DNA from 3 places in the Hoeflea sp. IMCC20628 genome. Region 2 is predicted to be linked to each of the others. Evidence: predicted binding sites of a transcription regulator. Region 2 holds the regulator's gene; each other region holds the start of a gene.
What was found. Region 2 encodes LexA, which represses DNA repair genes until DNA is damaged. Its sites were predicted from a motif close to TGTTCNNNNTGTGTTCNG; they were not measured.
Positions count from the first base shown of each region.

Region 1: a site for LexA is predicted at 4,439-4,456, ahead of IMCC20628_RS22135 (helicase-related protein). Genes of this name have one in related genera too.
Region 3: a site for LexA is predicted at 3,512-3,529, ahead of IMCC20628_RS12965 (UvrD-helicase domain-containing protein). Genes of this name have one in related genera too.

Region 1 is NZ_CP011479.1:4,711,487-4,718,107, reverse strand. Features, by position in the region: gene fdxA (ferredoxin FdxA) at 147-485, opposite strand; gene IMCC20628_RS22140 (RNA-binding S4 domain-containing protein) at 760-1,149, opposite strand; gene IMCC20628_RS22135 (helicase-related protein) at 1,161-4,382, opposite strand; gene IMCC20628_RS22125 (glutathione S-transferase) at 5,829-6,539, opposite strand.
Region 2 is NZ_CP011479.1:2,201,783-2,208,403, forward strand. Features, by position in the region: gene trpD (anthranilate phosphoribosyltransferase) at 1-806, shown strand, start outside; gene trpC (indole-3-glycerol phosphate synthase TrpC) at 811-1,623, shown strand; gene moaC (cyclic pyranopterin monophosphate synthase MoaC) at 1,625-2,125, shown strand; gene glp (gephyrin-like molybdotransferase Glp) at 2,131-3,342, shown strand; gene lexA (transcriptional repressor LexA) at 3,454-4,170, shown strand; gene IMCC20628_RS10425 (ComEC/Rec2 family competence protein) at 4,336-6,621, opposite strand, start outside.
Region 3 is NZ_CP011479.1:2,716,448-2,723,068, reverse strand. Features, by position in the region: gene IMCC20628_RS12990 (dienelactone hydrolase family protein) at 1-304, opposite strand, end outside; gene IMCC20628_RS12985 (carboxymuconolactone decarboxylase family protein) at 514-924, shown strand; gene IMCC20628_RS12980 (magnesium transporter CorA family protein) at 931-1,920, shown strand; gene IMCC20628_RS12975 (YchJ family protein) at 2,009-2,491, shown strand; gene IMCC20628_RS12970 (fatty acid desaturase family protein) at 2,496-3,413, opposite strand; gene IMCC20628_RS12965 (UvrD-helicase domain-containing protein) at 3,566-6,064, shown strand; gene IMCC20628_RS24275 (Kazal-type serine protease inhibitor) at 6,175-6,621, shown strand, end outside.

The DNA.
Region 1 (6,621 bases), 2.3 Mb from region 2:
CCGGCTAAACTCAACTGCTGCGGCATCGGCACGCGCTCCAGCGCCGCACCTATAATTGGATGCGCAAAGGCCGCTGTAACGCTCTCAATCAATGCATGTGCGTTATCGTTCAGATGAATTCATTTCAACGCGACATGCAGTAGTGATTAATCGCCTTCGCCGGGAGCCTCCGAGAAGTACTTCTCGAACTTGCCTGCCTCTCCGTCGAACTTCTTCGCGTCTTCCGGGGCCTCACGCTTGATGGTGATATTGGGCCATTTGTCGGCATACTCGGTGTTGACCTCGAGCCATTTTTCCAGACCCGGCTCGGTATCCGGCTTGATCGCCTCCGCCGGGCATTCGGGCTCGCAAACACCGCAGTCGATGCATTCATCAGGATGAATGACCAGCATGTTGTCACCCTCGTAGAAGCAATCCACGGGGCAGACCTCAACGCAATCCATGTATTTGCAGCGAATGCAATTGTCAGTCACCACATAGGTCATACGTCTCTCCTGAAGCTTCATGCATGGCGCGGCGGGCGGTTTCATTCTGGCCGAAACGCATGCGTCATTTTCGAGCGTTGAAGCCGACCGAGCGGGTCAGGACAGACTCGCTACACGGCTGCAAACAACGGCGGTGAGGTACCGGCTTTGCCAGCACTTTGCAAGACATCTGGTTTCGCCATGGCGCCGCACCTGGTTGATCAGGGACGAAGCTCGCGGCAGCCGGACCTATTTGCGCATGACTTTGCCCAAACAGGCGCCGGTCAAGACAAAATTATGCGTCAGAATCCGGGTTGTTGAATTGATCTATTTTTCGCCGGTCCCGCTTGGTCGGCCGACCCGCGCCAGGCTCTCGCTGTGCAGGAACCGTTGGCGCCTGACCGGGGTCGGCGGGTTTGGGGGTAACATCCTCATACAGAAGTTGCGCTTCCGGTGCCGGGCCGCGACGAAGGCCACAGCCCAGAATTTTCAGAACCACAATGCGCCGGTCCAGTGAAATTGTCAGCACATCATCCGGCTTGACCAGGAAACTGGCCTGATCGATCTTTTCCCGGTTGACCCTGACATTGCCGCTGCCGACAAACTTGCCCGCCAGGGTTCGGGATTTGACGACGCGCGCGAAAAACAGCCATTTGTCTATCCGCTGTCGCGCCGGCTGATCCACCAGAGTAATGCCTATTTCTTGAGTTTGTCGCGCAACGCCGCCAAGGCTGCGAACGGAGAATCGGGGTCAATCGGCCGCTCCTTGCGCTGCGGTGGCCGTTCCGTCCGGTTGCCACGATTGGCGTCGTCGCCTCTGCCGGGACCGCCCTTGCCCTGGCCACCCTTGCCATGTGGCGGCTTGCCGGAATGATCCGGCTTGCCGCGACGGCCCTTTTTGGGCCGCGCGTCAGCCTCCGCACCGGCCTCGCCGACCGGCTTGGTGTCGGAGCGGGGATTGCGATTGCCACCTTCACGCCGGCCACGGCCTTCGCCGGGAGCCTGACGTGGACCGCGCTGGCCGTCCTGCCGGCCACCTGGCCGCCACAACAGCACCGGACGCGGCGCTTCGACTTCTGCGCCGGTCTCTGCGGCTGCCTCGGCTTTCGGCTCTTCAGCCGCTGTCGCTGCAGCCGGAGCCGCATCAGCAGCTGCCGTTTCAGAAACTTCAGCCGGGGCTTCCACGGCCATTTGCGTGGACGGCTCAGCCGTTTCTTCAGGTGCAGCTGTCTGAGCAGCAACCTCGTTTGAAGTATCAGCAGCAGTCGCTTCAACCGGCGATGCCGTCTCTGCCTGTGCGGCATCGTCCTTGGCAGCAGGCGCCGTCAGCTTGTGCGGACGGTCAGCGGCAGTGCGTGAGACCACGACTTCCACCACAGGTCCGGTGCCAGTCGCAGCGCCGGTTTCCACCTGTGCGGCATCAAGTCCGGCCATATAGGTCTGCGCCTCCTCGGCGGGCACAGCATCGGCACGATAGCCCAGCCCCTTGAGAATTTCCTCGATATCGTCCTGTGTCGCCCCGAGGATCGACAGCATACCCGTGGTGGTGATGAAGCGGCGGCCATCATAGGCCGCTTCCGGCCGCGCGCCCTGAGCGCCCGGTTTCCATTGCAGCGCTGGACGGATCAGGTCGGCCAACCGCTCGAGAATGTCGATGCGCACAGCGCGTTTGCCCAAAAAACGGAAACCGGCGAGACGGTAGAATTCCCGATCAATCTCCGGATCGGTCGCCACCGAGGTGCGGCCGGCTGCCAGGAGCGGCGTCACGTCGCCATAACCAGGCTTGGTAAAGCCGTCATTGACCAGCGCCCACAACAGCGTCACCAGCTCGGCTGGCGCAGGCTTGAGCAGCGCAGGCATGAAAATGTGGTAGGCGCCAAAACGGATACCGTATTTGCGCAGGCTGGCGCGCGCGCCCTGGTCAAGATCCTTAATCATCTCGGAGACATCGCGGCGGAACAGAACACCCAGACTTTCGGCCAGGCGGAATGCCAGTCCACGTGACAACCCATCCAGGTCCTCGGCGCGGGTCAGATCATCGAGCGGCTTGAGCACGGTGGCGATGTGGTGATTGACGAAGCGGTCGATGCGCGCAGCGACAAAATCGCGGGCGCCGCCGGCCAGTTGCTCGTCGGCAAGCAGGATCGATCGCGGCTTGAGGATATGATCGCCGGCGACCAGACGCGCCACAGGATCACCCATCCAGCGCACCGTGCCGTCCGACCCGATAGCGAAGTCGGAATTGCCCGACGCATGCAGTCGGGCAGCCCGCGCTTCAAATTCCAGCCCCAGCGCTTTCTGCGCAGCGGCTATCACCGCCTTCGCATCTGGCCCATCGGCCGACGCATCGGCCATGAACCGGAATCCGGCTAATTGTCCAATATGGTGACCTTCAACAAAGACATCACCGTTTACACTGATTTCAGCTTCGAGCATCGCGTTCTCTCTCAGGCGCTTCATGAGCACAGATGTCCTGCGGTCAACAAAGCGTTTCGTCAACCTTTCATGCAACGCATCGGACAATCGATCTTCGATTTCGCGCGTCTTTTCCTGCCAGTGTGTCGGATCGGCAAGCCATTCAGGTCTGTTGGAAACATAAGTCCAGGTCCGGATCTGTGAAATCCGGGCCGATAAAGTGTCGATTTCACCATCGGTGGAATCGGTTCTGCGCACCTGTTCTGCCATAAAATCTTCGTTGACCGAACCGGTGCGGATCAGATCACGGTAGATCGTGGCGATCAGATCCGAGTGCTGCGCCGGCGCAATCCGCCGGTAATCCGGCAGCGAACAGACGTCCCACAGCGTGGCGACATTTTGCGGGGTGCTGGCGAGATCGCGCACCTCGAAATCATTGATCAGATGCTCAAGCGCCCTCTGGTCGACCGCCGGCAGCGCTCTGGTCAGGCCCTGAACCGCCGGAATTTGCTCCAGACTCGCCTGCAGCATCTGCAAACTGGAAAAATCCAGCTGCTTGGAACGCCATTGCAGGATCTTGATCGGCTCGAACACATGGCTTTCAAGCCGCTGCACAAGATCGTCGGGCAACGGCTGCACCTGGCCGGTGACGCCGAATGTCCCGTCGCGCAAATGTCGTCCGGCCCGGCCGGCAATCTGGCCGAATTCGGAAGCGGTCAGTTGCCTGTACGAATGACCGTCGAATTTCCGGTCCTGGGCGAAGGCAACATGGTCGACATCGAGATTGAGCCCCATGCCGATGGCATCAGTCGCCACCAGATAATCGACATCGCCGTTCTGGTAGAGCTCGACCTGGGCATTGCGGGTGCGCGGGCTAAGCGCGCCGAGCACCACCGCAGCGCCGCCGCGCTGACGCCGCACCAGTTCGGCAATCGCATAGACCTCTTCAGCCGAAAACGCCACGATGGCGGAACGCCGTGGCAGCCGGGTGATCTTTTTCGAGCCGGCATAATGCAGCTCGGACAAGCGTGGCCGTTCGACAATAACGATACCAGGAAGCAATTGCTCGAGGATCCCGCGCGCCGTCGCCGAGCCGAGCAGAAGTGTCTCCGCGCGGCCGCGCAGCGACAGGATACGGTCGGTGAACACATGCCCGCGCTCGAGATCGCCGGCGATCTGGACTTCATCGATTGCAACAAAAGCGGCAGTGGTTTCCTGCGGCATCGCCTCGACCGTGCAGACCGAATAGCGCGCACCAGGAGGCGTGATCTTTTCCTCGCCGGTAACCAGCGACACGTGGCTGACGCCGACCTTGTCGACCATGCGACCATAGACTTCGCGCGCCAGCAATCTCAGTGGCAGCCCGATCACCCCGGAAGAGTGCGCCGCCATGCGCTCGATGGCATAGTGGGTCTTGCCGGTATTGGTCGGGCCCAGCACGGCTGTGACGCCACGCCCGGACAGGATCAAAGGTTTTGGAGGATGGCTGCGCAAAGCGGGCATAAGTGTCCGTATCAAACTCAAGACGGCTGTTATCTAACACATCAGAGCAGCGTAAACAGAGCAAATGTCAAACAGTCCGGTGCCATTCAAATTAACACTTGGAACAGTGGCGGAACGAATCAGCGACGAATCACTGACTCATCCCGATTCCGCTTTTGTTCACCGCAACATCTTGCAACGCAGCCCCTTCCAGCCACCATATGCTGAATCGCCGCGACCGCATCTGACCGCGATTGAACCGCTGCCGTTAACCTTTGTGCCGAGCCGTCGCCGGAGCTCGGCGCAGGCTCGCATCATGGCCCTGATCTGTTCTTGATTTGTTAAGAATTCCAAACAGTTCATGAACGCATTAGCTCGCATTTTAATGATCGCTGTTAACTTTTGGAACAGTGGCAGAACGAATCGGCTACGAATCACAGATCGATCTGTGTTGGCGGTTTGTTCACCACAATATGTGGTTTTCTTCTCGCCCCAATGCCACTAATTTTGGCATCATTGGCACACGTCACCGATCGCTTTCACTCTCGAAATTAATCTTTGAACCGAAGGTTTCGCCTTGCCTGCACGGTATTTTGGTGCGAATTTTTCTCCTGAACCGTTCAGAAATTGTTAGGTTTTCCAAGCACTTCATGAGTTTCGGCCGAAGCCTGCCGTCGAGCCTGTTAACTTTCGGAACAGCCGCAGAACGAACCGGCACCGAATCACCGACCTGTCTGTGTTGGCGCTTTGTTCTTCGCAATATCTGCCAGATTGAGACCAAGCGTCTACCAGATGCAGATTGCCCGTGCGGGATCTGGCGCCAAATCCGCGGCTGCCGTTAACCTTTGAAATCACCCGTTCTCCGGCCTCCGGCGCGGATTGTCAGGTTTCGGAAGTGGTGAGAGTCTATTAATCATTCCAAACACTTCGTTAAGCCAACCTGGAATATCTGATCGACCCCGTTAACCTTCGGAACAGCCCCGGAACGAACCGGAACCGAATCACCGACCTGTCTGTGTTGTCATTTTGTTCTGCCCAACATCTGCCAGTTTCAGGCAAACTGCCCACCAGATGCAGATGTGTCGGTGAAGTGTCCGGCGTAGAATCCGGTACGCTGTTAACCTTTGATTTCAGGTAATCGCGAATCTTGTGCGTGTTTCGCTCCACTAGTGGAACATTAGAATTTTAGTAACAATTCCAAAGGCTTCGTTAACAGACATCGAGGTCGGGCCATTCCTGTTAACTTCCGGAACAGCCATGGAACGAACCGGAACCGTATCAGCTTTCAAGCTGATTTCCCGCTTTGTTCCCTACCAGATCTTGTGTATTTGCCGACCGCAGCTTCTACCAGAGCGGAAAACTGCAGCCATTATGGCGGCCTCACGGTCGCATCTGTTAACGAATTCATCGCCGTCAGCAAAAAGACGACAACCTTAGTCGCCTGGATGTCTGCCCGGCCAAACACTCCTATGCGGAAACCGGTGACAGCACCGCGCGCAGCGACGCCTCGATCTGACCGCCGCACCACGCATCACCATAAAGCGCATCGCTGCGGTCTCGAAGGTCCACCAGTGAAGGCAGCGCCGCGACACGATCAGTCAGCCCGGCCATTGCTGGCGCCTGCCTGTCGAGCAAGGCCCGCAGCGGCGCGAGCTTGGCAGTCATCGTCCCCCACAATATGGCTGTGACCAGGTCGGCCAGTGTGGGCGCTTCGGCGCCAAGCATGAAGCCTGACCCGGCTGTCAGACCATTGCGGCGGCCGGTATCTTCGAAAATATCCATCCAGCGACACAGGCGGGGCTGGAATTGCTTCCACGACGCGTCGGTCCACATCTGCGCGCCATTGTGACGGGTCATTTCGTAAAGCACATCATTGGCATCGGCGATGACCTTGTGAGTGAGAGCGGTGTGCTCCGGATTACCAGGCATCAGCCCGTGTTTTTCACCCAGGTAAGCCAGGATCGCAGGCATCTGCGAGATATGGAAATTGCAGCTGTGATCGGTCAGCACCGGCGGCCCCATATGCGGGATCAGTTGCGCGCTCGGCTCCAAAGCACTTTGGCTGGCAGTCTCATCAAATCCAGCTTCCTGCCATGATGCGCCAACGTAAGACAGCACCGCCCGGACGAACTGCCCGCGAAACGGGATAGGCCAGTAATAAAGCGTGTAGTCAGCCATGATCCGTCTTCCCAAAAACCCGAAAAATCCGGTCCCGCAACGAAAGCGCCCGGCAGTTTCCCGCCGGGCGCAAATCTTGTCC
Region 2 (6,621 bases):
TCGACATTGTCGGCACAGGCGGCGACGCGTCGGGCACCTACAATGTCTCGACCACAGCAGCGTTCATTGTCGCCGGCACGGGCGTCAAGGTTGCCAAACACGGCAACCGGGCGCTGTCGTCGAAGTCAGGCACGGCGGATGCACTGTCTGCGCTGGGGATCTCGCTGGAGCTTGATCCGAAAGGCATTGCTGCCTGCATCGATCAGGCCGGTGTCGGCTTCATGTTTGCACCGGCGCATCATTCGGCGATGCGCCATGTCGGCCCAAGCCGGGTCGAGCTTGGCACCCGCACGATTTTCAACCTTCTAGGACCGCTCTCCAATCCGGCCGGCGTCAAGAAGCAGTTGCTCGGGGTGTTCTCGCCCTACTGGCTCGACCCGTTGGCGCAGGTGTTGCGCGATCTCGGATCGGAGGCCGTCTGGGTGGTGCATGGCGACGGGCTCGACGAGATGACCACGACGGGTGTGACCCAGGTGGTGGCCCTGGAAAACGGCAAGATTCGCAATTTTGAAATGACGCCGGAAGACCTGGGCTTGGCACGGGTTTCGCTCGACCTGCTCAAGGGCGGTGATGGCGTGCACAATGCGGCGGCGCTGAAACGGCTGCTCGAGGGCGAAATCAGCGCCTACCGCGACATCTCTGTGCTCAACGCCGCCGGAGCGCTGGTGGTGGCGGGCAAGGCCGAGACGATGCCCGAAGCGATCAGCATGGCCGTCGCCTCCATCGACAGCGGCGCAGCGCTTGGAACTCTCGACAAGCTGATCAGCGTGTCGCATGCCCATGCGCCTGCGCCAAAGGCGGGATGAGGCGATGAGCGATATCCTGACCCGGATCGAAGCCTACAAGCGCGACGAGATTGCCGCCGCCAAGACGGCTAACCCGCTGGCTGAGCTCAAGGCGGGGGCGCGCGACATGGAAGCCCCACGCGGCTTTGTTGCAGCGCTTGAGGCCAAGCACCGTGCCGGCGGCTTTGCACTTATTGCCGAGATCAAGAAGGCCAGCCCATCCAAAGGCCTGATCCGTGCTGATTTCGATCCGCCGTCGCTGGCCAAGGCCTATGCGGCCGGAGGTGCAGCGTGTCTGTCAGTGCTGACCGACGCTCCGTCGTTTCAGGGCGCACCGGAGTTCTTGACGGCTGCCCGCGACGCCTGCGCCCTGCCCGCGCTGCGCAAGGATTTCATGTTCGACCCCTACCAGGTGCACGAGGCGCGTGCCTGGGGCGCCGACGCGATCCTGATCATCATGGCCTGCCTGAGCGATGACGACGCAAGGCGGCTCGAAGATGAAGCCCACGGGCTTGGCATGGCGGCGCTGATCGAGGTGCATGACGAGGCAGAGATGGAGCGGGCATTGAAGCTCGGCAGCCGGCTGATTGGCGTCAACAACCGCAATTTGCGCACTTTCGAGGTATCGCTGACGGTCTCCGAGCGGCTGGCGGCGATGGTGCCTGACGACCGCATTCTGGTGGGCGAAAGCGGCATCGGTTCGTTTGCCGACTGCGAACGGCTGTCCAGAAGCGGGATTTCGACATTTCTGGTCGGAGAAAGCCTGATGCGCCAGCAAGACGTTGCAGCGGCGACGACGGCCTTGCTCACCGGCAGCACCACGGAAGCGGCACACTGAGATGGCGGATGATAGCGGTCCACGGCTGACACATCTGGCGGAAGACGGATCGGCGACCATGGTCGATGTCGGCGACAAGGCCGACACGGTGCGGGTTGCCGAGGCCGAGGGCTTTGTGCGGATGAAGCCCGAGACGCTGGCGCTTATTCTTGCCGGCGACATGAAAAAGGGTGACGTCATCGGGGCGGCCAGAATTGCCGGGATCATGGCGGCCAAGCAGACCGCCAACCTCATTCCGCTGTGCCATCCGCTGGCGTTGACCAAGGTGAGCGTCGACATAAAGGCCGATGAGGCCCTGCCCGGCTTGCGGGTTCAGGCGCTGGCCAAGCTCACCGGCAAGACCGGTGTCGAGATGGAAGCGCTGACCGCCGTGTCGGTGACCTGCCTGACGATATATGACATGGCCAAGGCGGTTGACCGGGGCATGGAGATCGGCAGCATCCGGGTGCTGGCCAAATCCGGCGGCAAATCCGGCGACTGGACTGCGCAGACGAAGGGATAGTTCCAATGGCATTGATGCCGGTTGACGAAGCGCTCGCTCGGATACTCGAGACTGCGGCGCCTGCAAGCGAACCGGAGATGCTGCCGCTGGCAGAGGCATCCGGGCGGGTGCTTGCCCGTGACCTCAAGGCGTTGCGGACCCACCCTCCCTTCGCTGCCTCCGCCATGGACGGTTATGCAGTGCGGGCCAGCGAGGCGAGCGCCGGAGCCATTCTGACGTTGCAGGGCGAATCTGCTGCCGGTCATGGATTTGACGGCGCATTGGCCCCGGGATCTGTGATTCGCATCTTTACCGGCGCGCCGGTGCCCGAAGGCCCGGACGCCATCGTCATTCAGGAACATGCCGAAAGGCTCGAGGACGGATCCGTCCGGATCAACGAGGCGCCGGTCGCGGGCCGTTTCATCCGCGATGCAGGCAATGATTTCGAGACCGGCAAGATCGGCCTTGCAGCCGGACGGCTGCTCGATGCCGGCGCCATCACCTTTGCCGCAGCGATGAACCACGCATCGTTGCCTGTGACGCGCAAACCCCGGGTCGCCATTCTCGCCACCGGTGACGAATTGCGCCTGCCCGGCCAGGCGCTCGGCCCGGATCAGATCATCGCATCCAACACCTTTGGCGTCGCAGCCCTGGCGCGTGAGGCCGGGGCTGACATCATTGATCTGGGCATTGCGGCTGACCGCATGGAGGCGCTTGATTCGGCAATTGATTCGGCACTGGCGCAGGGCGCGGACGTGCTGGTGACCATTGGCGGTGCTTCGGTGGGCGATCATGACCTGGTACAAAAGGCGCTGACCGGGCGCGGCATGGCACTGGATTTCTGGCGTATCGCCATGCGCCCCGGCAAGCCGCTGATGTCGGGCAATCTCGGCCCTATGCGGGTGCTGGGCTTGCCTGGCAATCCGGCCTCAAGCCTGGTGTGCGCGCATCTGTTTCTCGAGCCGCTGGTGACCAGGCTTGGCGGCCGTCCGGATCCGGACCGGATGAAAAAAGCCATACTGACCAAGGACATGCCGGAGAATGACCAGCGTCAGGACTATATCCGAAGTGACCTTGCCACCGGACCGAATGGACAATTGACCGCAACTCCGGCGGCTCACCAGGATTCATCGCTGATCAAGGTGTTCGCAGACGCACGCTGCCTGATTATAAGGCCGCCTTTCGCATTACCTGCAAAAGCCGGTTCTACTTGCGACGTGCTCGTTTTGCGCCCCTGATGTTCTTTCATTGTTTCTTTAGCCCTTGCGGAACACATATGGAACATGCTAGCTGAGTTCTGGTTTTGTTTCACGCTCGACCAGCGAGCCGGCCACCGGGGTAAATCGACAATGTTGACGCGCAAACAGCACGAGCTTCTTCTCTTCATTCACGAACGGATGAAAGAAAGCGGCATCCCGCCTTCGTTCGACGAAATGAAGGATGCACTCAACCTGGCGTCCAAATCCGGCATTCACCGGCTGATCACGGCGCTGGAAGAACGCGGCTTCATCCGCCGGCTGCCAAACCGGGCGCGCGCGCTTGAGGTGATCAAACTGCCCGACAGCTACCAGGCCAATCTGCAGCCCCGGCGCGGCTTCTCGCCCAGCGTCATCGAGGGCAGCCTTGGCAAGACGCCGGAGCCAACCCGCCGCGCCACGGCCGCCAATGACGAGGCCTCGCAGGTGGCCGAAGTGCCGATGATGGGCCGGATTGCTGCCGGTGTTCCGATTTCGGCGATCCAGAACATCACCCACACCATCACCGTGCCGGTGGAGATGATCGGACCCGGTGATCACTACGCGCTCGAGGTCAAAGGCGATTCGATGATCGAGGCCGGGATTTTCGACGGCGACACCGTGGTGATCCGCAACGTGTCGACCGCAAGCCCCGGTGACATTGTCGTGGCCCTGGTCGATGACGAGGAAGCCACGCTGAAGCGGTTCCGCCGCAAGGGCGCCTCGATTGCGCTTGAAGCGGCCAACCCGGCCTATGAGACCCGCATTTTCGGTCCCGACCGGATCAAGGTGCAGGGCAAGCTTGTCGGCCTGATCCGGCGCTATCACTGACCCGATCTGCAAGCATGTGGCTGACCGGGCGATCCGGTCGGCCTGACGCCTTCAAGTTGTTGTGACGTCGCAACGGACACGGGTGAAGCGCAACTGGCCGATGCTATTGCATGTCGGCATCGCAAGACCGCTGCGCGCTCTCGCGCGACCCGCGGTGACTCCCCTTCAATCAGGCAGATCATAGCTTCGGGTTCGCCAGTCGTAATAGCGCTGGATCGTCCAGGGGCGGACGATACCTTGCAGCGCCGTCCTGATCCTGAATTCCGGCCTTTTCATTGTTTTCCCGACCCTGCCTCCACCCGACAGATCTTCTGACTGATCCTCTGCCGCGGCTGATGGCCTGGCCAGAATGGTGAGCGTCATAGCCCCGCTGCGGCGCAGGCTGCGCGAGGTGACGAGCACCGCGCCCGAGCGGCAGGTCCGCATATGGACAGGTATTGCCACCACCACGACGTCCGCCCGGTCGCAAGCTGCGCCGATCAGTGCCGCCTGATTGATGGCGATCAGCCTTGCCTGGTGATGCATGGCGGCGCAGATACCACGCCCGGCGCAATGGAACCGAGACGGGGCGCCTACGGCTGCGGCCAGCAAGCCATCGAGCAGTTTGACCTTTTCAACATCGTCAGCTGCGGCTTGAGGATAGTTCGCCGGCGGCAAATGCGGCGGCGACCGCAAGGCAGCCTGCCATTGCTCAAACACGAAAGCCGAAGGGCGCGCGGCATTGCTGGCCAAGGTCTCCGGCCCGACCAGCGCGACCAGCTTCCCATCCTCGCTGATCAGGATATCGGGACCCGGCCGTGCGAGCGGCGGCAGCGCCAAGGCGATACCCAGAGCGATCAAGACCGCACCCGACAGATGCAGCCAGCTTCTGAGAAACACAAGAAAGACAAGCCCGGCACCGGCAGTGGCGGTGGCGGCGAGCGGGATCTGGCCGACGGTGATATTGCCGCCAAGACTGTCGACATAATTGGCCATCGCGATGACACCTTCGATGCCACGTCCCATGAGTTGCAGCGGCATGGCATCAAGGCCGAACGGCATCAGCAACATCGCGGCCAGCCCCGCAGGCATCACCACCAAGGTCACCAGCGGCATTGCCAGCAGATTGGCCAGAAGCCCATGGCCGGCTACCCGGTGAAAATGGTGCGCGGAAAACAGCCCGGTGGCCACTCCCGCGACCAGCGAGGTGATGGCCAGGCCCAGCATGAGTCTGGCCAGAGCAACGAACCAGCGAACAGGCATCGACCCGCCAAGCAAGCCGGGCGCAGAGACCGGCCGGTCGCGGGCGCGGCCTGCAAAGACGGCATAGGCCGCTATCAGCGCGGCGGTGGCTGCAAATGACATCTGAAATCCTGGACCGACCACTGCGGACGGCGTCAGCACGATGATGACAATTGCCGAAAGGGCGACATTGCGCATGGTCAGCGCGCTGCGATCAGCCAGCACGGCAATCAGCATGACGGCCAGCATCACCCAGGCGCGCTGTGTCGCGACGCTGCCGCCGGAAATCAGCAGATAGGCCGTGGCCGTCAGCAGCGCGCCGATGGCTGCGATCTTCTTGACCGGGAACGCTTCAACCAGCGTTGGAAACAGCGCCAGGCCTTTTCTCAGTCCGATGTAGAGCGTGCCGGCGGCGAGCGCCATGTGCAGGCCGGAGATCGCCAGAATATGGGCCAGACCCGTGGCCCTGAGCGCATCCTGTGTCGCCTTGGAAATGCCGCGCCGGTCCGAGACAGCAAGGGCTGCCGCGACCCCGCCCGGATCGCCCGGCAGCACGGTGCGAATCCGCATCGAAATCTGTTCGCGTACCGTTCTCAACCGAAGCTTGAGGAGGTGCACCAGACCGGTTTGCCGCAGCGTCGGTGCGGCGGTCTCTGGTGTGCTGTAAAAAAAACCATGCGCCCCGATCCCGTCGACAAAGGCCTTGAATGCAAAATCATAACCGCCCGGCATCACCGGACCGGAGGGCGAGGACAGGCGCGCCCGGCCGGAAATCAAGGCTCCGACCGGCACCGGCTGGTGCGGTGCGCGCGCGACAACCCGGACCCGCGCCGGCGGACGGCGGATTTCCGGATCCGCTGTCGAAACCAGATCGATCAAATACCAGACCCTGCCCTGACCATCGAATTCACGTGCGTCAACCCGTCCGTCAATCCGGGTTGTCACATCCGAATCGAGCAGAACAGCGCCGCGCTGCTGCTCGATGCCCGCAGCAAGGGCACCGGCTAACAATGCCGCCAAAAATGTTGCGCAACGGGCTGCAGCAATGTGGTTTTGCCGCGACAGCGCTGCCAACAACAGCGCAATCAGCATCCCTGCCCCCACAATGAACAGGTCGGGATCAGTGGGGCTCATATAGAATAACCCGGCACCACCGCCCATGGCCACCGGCAGGAACAGAAACGCCAGTCCGCAATCGCGCTCACGGCTGGCAGCCTGCGAAAGTGCACC
Region 3 (6,621 bases), 510 kb from region 2:
TCACCGCGGGCAGGGGAGCGGACATGTCCGCCGGCATGGCCAGATAGCCAGTCATCTCCCAGTCCGCGCCTGGGAAACTGACCTGTGAGATCTGCAGCCGCGTGTCGTCGGCGGGCACGATCGCCGCGCGGGCGCTGTTGGCGGCGAGCAGCGGCGCGATGGCTGCCGCAGCTGCACCCGAGCCAGCCAGCTTGGTCAGGCGGTTCATGAAGCCGCGACGGTCCAGCGTCAGGTGGGTGTAGTCATCATAAGCCTTGATCATGGCCTGGGTGATAGCCGGCTTGGTCGTTGGTTGATCTGTCATGCCCGTTCTCCCTCATGTGCACTCGGTGCGTGAAAACCACTGGTTCTCAGTTAGGCCCATCTTGCGGCAATTAAAGGGCGGTTTGCTTATCCATATCTGGGGTGCCCGCGATCCGCGTCGCCAAGCCGAATCCGCCATGCTAGACTCAGTTCAACCCCGGCGGTGCGTGTTCGCACCTTTCCCCTCGCATGATCCACGGAGATGACCTCGTGACTACAATATTACCGAGCCCCGATCTGGAATCCGACGCGCGCGTCAAGGCCGTGTTCGACGATATCCGGCTGACCCGCGGAACCGATTTCATCAACAATATGTGGCGCTGGCTGGCCTTTGATCCGGCGCTGCTGGAGCGTACCTGGACGGAAGTCAAAGAGGTGGTCGGCAAGCCATCTTCGATCGACCCGCTGACCAAGGAGATGATCTACATCGCCGTGTCGGTGGCCAACAACTGCACCTATTGCGTCCATTCCCACACCGCCGCCGCCCGCGCCAAGGGCATGAGCGGCGAGCAATATGGCGAGTTGCTGGCCATCATCGGGCTGGCGGGCAAGACCAACCAGCTGGCCACCGCCATGCAGATCCCTGTCGATGCCGCCTTCGACGCTGGCCAGCAGAGCTGAGCGAAAATGATCCGGTCATATGATGGCGCCGGCGTCTGTCTCGACGCTCCCCAAACCCTTGCTCAACCACTTGCGGACTCCGCCTGCTGGATAGACCTGCTGCATCCCACGCCCGCCGAGGAAGCGCAGGTCGAGGCACTGATCGGCGTCGAGGTGCCAAGCCGCGACGAATTGCACGATATCGAGCCTTCGAGCCGGCTCTATATCGAGAATGGCGCGGCTTACCTGACCGCCAGCGTTGTCTGGAAAGCCGACAGCGATTTCGCCGAGATCGCCGATATCGGCTTTGTGCTGGCTGGTGGTCGTCTCATCACCATCCGCTATGCCGAGCCCAAGGCTTTCACCATGTTCGCGGCCAACGCCCATCGCGAACTTGCCCATCGTGAATTGGTCTCGCATGGCGGCCATGATGTCATGACCCGGTTGATCGAGGCGATGATCGACCGCAGCGCCGAAGTGCTCGAGCACCGCTCGCGCCGCATTGATGCGCTGTCGACCGAGGTATTTTCGCGCGGCGCAGTCAGCAATCCCGAAGCCGTCACCCGCGATCTCGAGGCGACGCTTACCGTAATCGCCAGCCACCAGCGCACCATTGCCAAGGTGCGCGAAAGCCTGATGTCGCTGGCCCGCATTGCCAGCTTTCTGCAGACCCTGCCGGAGATCATGGGCGACAAGACGCTCAAGCAGCGCTGCCGCTCGATGGCCGGTGACGTCCAGTCGCTGTCCGAACACGCCGACTTCATTTCTGAAAACATCATCTTCCTGCTCGATGCCTCGCTCGGCCTGATTTCGGTGCAGCAAAACCAGGTGATGAAGGTGCTCTCGGTGGCGGCAATGGTGTTCCTGCCGCCAACCTTCATCGGCACCGTCTACGGCATGAACTTTCAGAACATGCCCGAACTCAGCCAGCCCTGGGCCTATCCGATCGCACTTGCCGTGATGGCGACTTCGGCGCTGGGCCCGTATTTGTGGTTCAAGCGCAAGGGGTGGTTTTAGAGAGGAGATTATACGTGTCATCGATTCCGCCATATTCAATGCCGAGATCTTACTCATGCCAATTGCTGCCACCCCAGGAACCACACACATGTCCCAATGCCCCTGCGGCTCAAATCTTGACCTTGCCGCCTGCTGCGGCCGCTACCATGCCGGCACCCCTGCGCCGACAGCGGAAGCGCTGATGCGGTCGCGCTATGCGGCCTATGCCACCGGCAATCTCGGTTACATCGAAGCCACCTGCGCCGGGCCTGCTGCACTTGCCTTTGATCGGGCGGAGGCGGAGATATCGCAACTGGGCATGCGCTGGCTCGGGCTTGAGATCATTGCCACAGCCAAGGGCAGGGAGAGCGATGGCGAAGGCACGGTCAGTTTTGTTGCGCGCTATCGCCACAATGGCGAGGACGCCGCGCACACCGAGACATCCGAATTCCGGCGTCTGGACGGGGCCTGGGTCTATTGGGGTCGCGCCGCCAATGCTTTGCTACACCGCGCAGCCAGCGTTGGCCGCAATGATCCGTGTCCTTGTGGATCGGGCAAGAAATACAAGAAGTGCTGCGGCGCCGGCACCTGACGTCTCACTCTGCCGGGTCGGTTTGCACCGGGCCAGAAAGCTGCGGCGCATATCTGGCGTGAAAGCTCGCATAGCCCGGTTCGGTCACCTTCAGATGCTCCGCAGTCAGCTTGTGCAAATCCGGCAGCTTGTGAAACGGTACCGTCGGATAAGCGTGGTGTTCGGCGTGATAGGGCATGTTCCAGGCCAGTCGTCGCACGGCCGCATTGGTGAAGGTTGTGCGCGAGTTCTCCAGCATGTTGGCGACATAGGCGCAGCGGCCATGTTCGGCCAGCAGATATAGCCGCAGGAACGGCTGGCCCAAAAGCGCCGGTACAATCCAGACGTAAATCAACACAGGTGACCTGAGCGCCAGACAGGCTAGCAGCAGCGCCATATAGGCGCCAAGCATCATCCGCGCCTCATTCCGCACGGCGCGGCGTTTTCCCACAGGCACGAACGCATCCTCGCACCGCCCCGCGGCATTGCGAATGAGCGTGCCGATATGGCTGATCCACACCGGCATGCCAGAGACATGGACGAGATATTGCCGCCAGCCCTCGGGTTTTGGCGTCGCCAGTTCCGGGTCCTTGCCTGGTATCTGGGTGTAGCGGTGATGGGCGAAATGGAAATAGCGAAACCAGCGCGGCGGCAACAGGGTCAGGAACCCGCTGATCTGAGCCACAAAAGTGTTCAGCCAAGGCGAGCGGAACGGAGTCTGGTGGCTGGCCTCGTGCAGCAGCGTGAACAGGAACACCAGAAAAATGCCCTGCGGCAGCATCAGCACAGGCCAGAACGGCACCTGCGCAACGATCAGCGTCCCGACCAGCGCGATGGCGCCAAAATGCAAGGCCAGATGCGCAAGCCCGCGCCGGTCCGATGTTTCGGTCAGGTCGCGGCATTGCTCGGCCGACAGGCTGGCGAGAAAGCTCTTGTGATCCATGCGGTCTTCCTGTGGTGGAAACCGACTGTAACCAAAGCCGTTGCCAGGCGAAAGCAGCAGCTTGCCCCATCAAGGCCCGGTTTGCGGGGATCAACAGCCGGAATGAACCGCGAACACTGGTCTTTCGCCCCCGAATCACTACATTCACGGGTATGAACCCAGCAGATGATGACATTCCGTTTTTCGGCGACGACGATCCGGCGCCCGCTCCCCCGCCTGCAGCCAACCCACCGGCAAGCCAGGGCGGGTCGATTGCGGCACGCGCTGTTGCTGCGCGCAATGCCTCGCGGCCAACGCCGAATTATCTTTCGGGCCTCAATCCGGAGCAAGCCGATGCGGTTGAATCCATAGAAGGTCCTGTGCTGGTGCTGGCCGGGGCCGGCACCGGCAAGACCCGGGTTCTGACCACCCGCATTGCCCATATCCTCAATCTGGGCCTGGCTTTCCCGTCGCAGATTCTCTCCGTCACCTTCACCAACAAGGCGGCGCGCGAGATGAAGGAACGCGTCAGCGTGCTGGTCGGTGGCGCGGTCGAGGGTATGCCATGGCTCGGCACCTTCCACTCGATCGGCGTCAAGCTGTTGCGCCGTCATGCCGAACTGGTGGGACTGCGCTCCGATTTCACCATTCTGGACACCGATGATGTGGTGCGGCTCTGCAAACAGCTGATCCAGGCCGAGGGCATTGACGACAAGCGCTGGCCGGCGCGGCAGTTCGCCCAGATGATCGACGGCTGGAAGAACAAGGGGCTTGGTCCGGCGGAAATTCCCGAAGGCGACAGCCGTGGCTTTGCCAATGGCAAGGGCAGGGCGCTCTACACCGCCTATCAGGCGCGGCTGCAGACCTTGAACGCCGCCGATTTCGGCGATCTTTTGTGCCTGCCGATCCGCATGTTTCGCGCCCATCCCGATGTGCTGAAGGAATATCAGCAGAAATTCCGCTTCATACTGGTCGACGAGTACCAGGACACCAACACCGCCCAATATATGTGGCTCAGGCTGCTGGCGCAGCGCACAGCGCCCGAGCGCCCAAACATCTGCTGCGTCGGTGATGATGATCAGTCGATCTATGGCTGGCGCGGCGCCGAAGTTGAAAACATCCTGCGCTTCGACAAGGATTTTCCCGGTGCCAAGGTGATCCGGCTGGAGCGAAACTACCGCTCCACCGAACACATTCTCGGCGCTGCCGGGCATCTGATTTCCCACAATGAAGGCCGGCTCGGCAAGACGCTGTTCACCGAGCAATCCGATCCCGATCATGAGCGCGTGCATGTACATGCCGGCTGGGACTCGGAGGAGGAGGCCCGCGCCGTCGGCGAGGAAATCGAGCAGGCGCAGAACAAGGGTCGGTCGCTCAACACCATGGCCATTCTGGTCCGCGCCTCGTTCCAGATGCGCGAATTCGAGGAACGTTTTGTCACCCTGGGTTTGAATTACCGGGTTGTCGGCGGTCCTCGGTTTTATGAACGACAGGAAATCCGCGACGCCATGGCGTTTTTCCGCGTCGTCAGCCAGCCCGCCGACGATCTGGCCTTCGAGCGTATCATCAATGTTCCCAAGCGCGGCCTTGGTGAAGCGGCAGTGCGTCAGGTCCATGACGTCGCCCGTGGCCGTGGCATCCCGATGCTGGCCGCCGCCCGCGACCTGATCCTTACCGACGAACTCAAACCCCGGCCGCGCAAATCCTTGACCGATGTGGTCGAGATGTTCACCCGCTGGCAGGGCATGCTCGAGACCAGGCCGGGCCATGAAGTGGCCGAAACCATTTTGGAAGAATCCGGCTACACCGAGATGTGGCAGAACGACCGCGCCGCCGATGCCCCGACCCGGCTCGAAAACCTCAAGGAACTCGTCCAGACCATCTCCGGCTTTGAATCCATGCGCGCCTTTCTCGAGCATGTTGCGCTGGTGATGGACAAGGACAACAACCCCGATCTCGATGCGGTCTCGATCATGACGCTGCATTCCGCCAAGGGGCTGGAATTCGAGACCGTGTTTCTGCCCGGCTGGGAAGAAGGCCTGTTCCCGCACCAGCGCGCGCTGGATGAAGGCGGCCGTTCAGGACTGGAGGAAGAGCGTCGTCTCGCCTATGTCGGGCTGACCCGCGCAAAACTCTATTGCCACATCTGGTTTGTCTCCAACCGCCGCATTCACGGGCTGTGGCAATCGACGCTGCCCTCGCGCTTCCTCGATGAATTGCCCGAAGCCCATGTCGAAGTCGCCGATGTCGACACCGGCTATGGCGGCTATGGCCGGGGCGGCGGATTTGGCGGCCAGTCCGGCGGCCCCTATGGTGCCTCGCGCTTTGACCGCGCAGAACCGTTCTCCGGCAATTACAACACCCCGGGCTGGAAACGCGCCCAAGCCAACAAGACCGATGCCGCGCGCGACAATTGGGGGACCCGTTCGGGCCCCTCGGTTGAACGCATCGCCTATGGTGAAAGCGGCCCGCGCGGCGGCTCCACTATCGATGGCGAACTGGTGGCCAAATCCACCGGCACCACCTCGGCATACACAGTCGGCGACCGCGTCTTTCATATGAAATTCGGCAACGGCAACATCGCCGTCATCGACGGCAACAAGCTGACCATCGATTTCGACAAGGCCGGACAGAAAAGGGTGCTGGACGGGTTTGTGGAGCGGGTGGGGTAAAGCAGAAGCAGCACGCTGCGAAAAGCGCGGATCGACCCCCGCCGCAGCGACTTCCTGCTTGACCGGAAACGTCCACGGTGATCTTGTTTCGTACAACACGAGGAGTTGCCATGCGTCACGTTGCCGAAGCCGGACGAACCACACGATTGTCCACCTTGCTGGGTGCAGCGGTGCTGACTGCGGCTGCTTTGACCCTGACCGGCTGCGAAGTCACAGAAACCAGCGGCAATTACAACGCCGGCCCGATGTGTCCTGCCAATTACAATCCGGTCTGCGCCGAACGGCGCGGCGAGGAGCGCACCTTTTCCAATGCCTGTCAGGCGCGTCAATCTGATTGGCGTATTGTTTCCAGCGGCCGATGCGAGGCAACGAAGTATGGCGATTATCGCCGCGACCGCGACGACCGTAACCGGGATAGCCGCAACCCTGATAGCCGGGATAGCCGCCGCGACAATGATCGCAACCGTTATGACAACCAGACCCCGCGTGATCGCAACCGGCCCGACCGGACACAGACGCCGGTTCGCCCGAACAAACCGGCTCGTCCGGCCACCGTC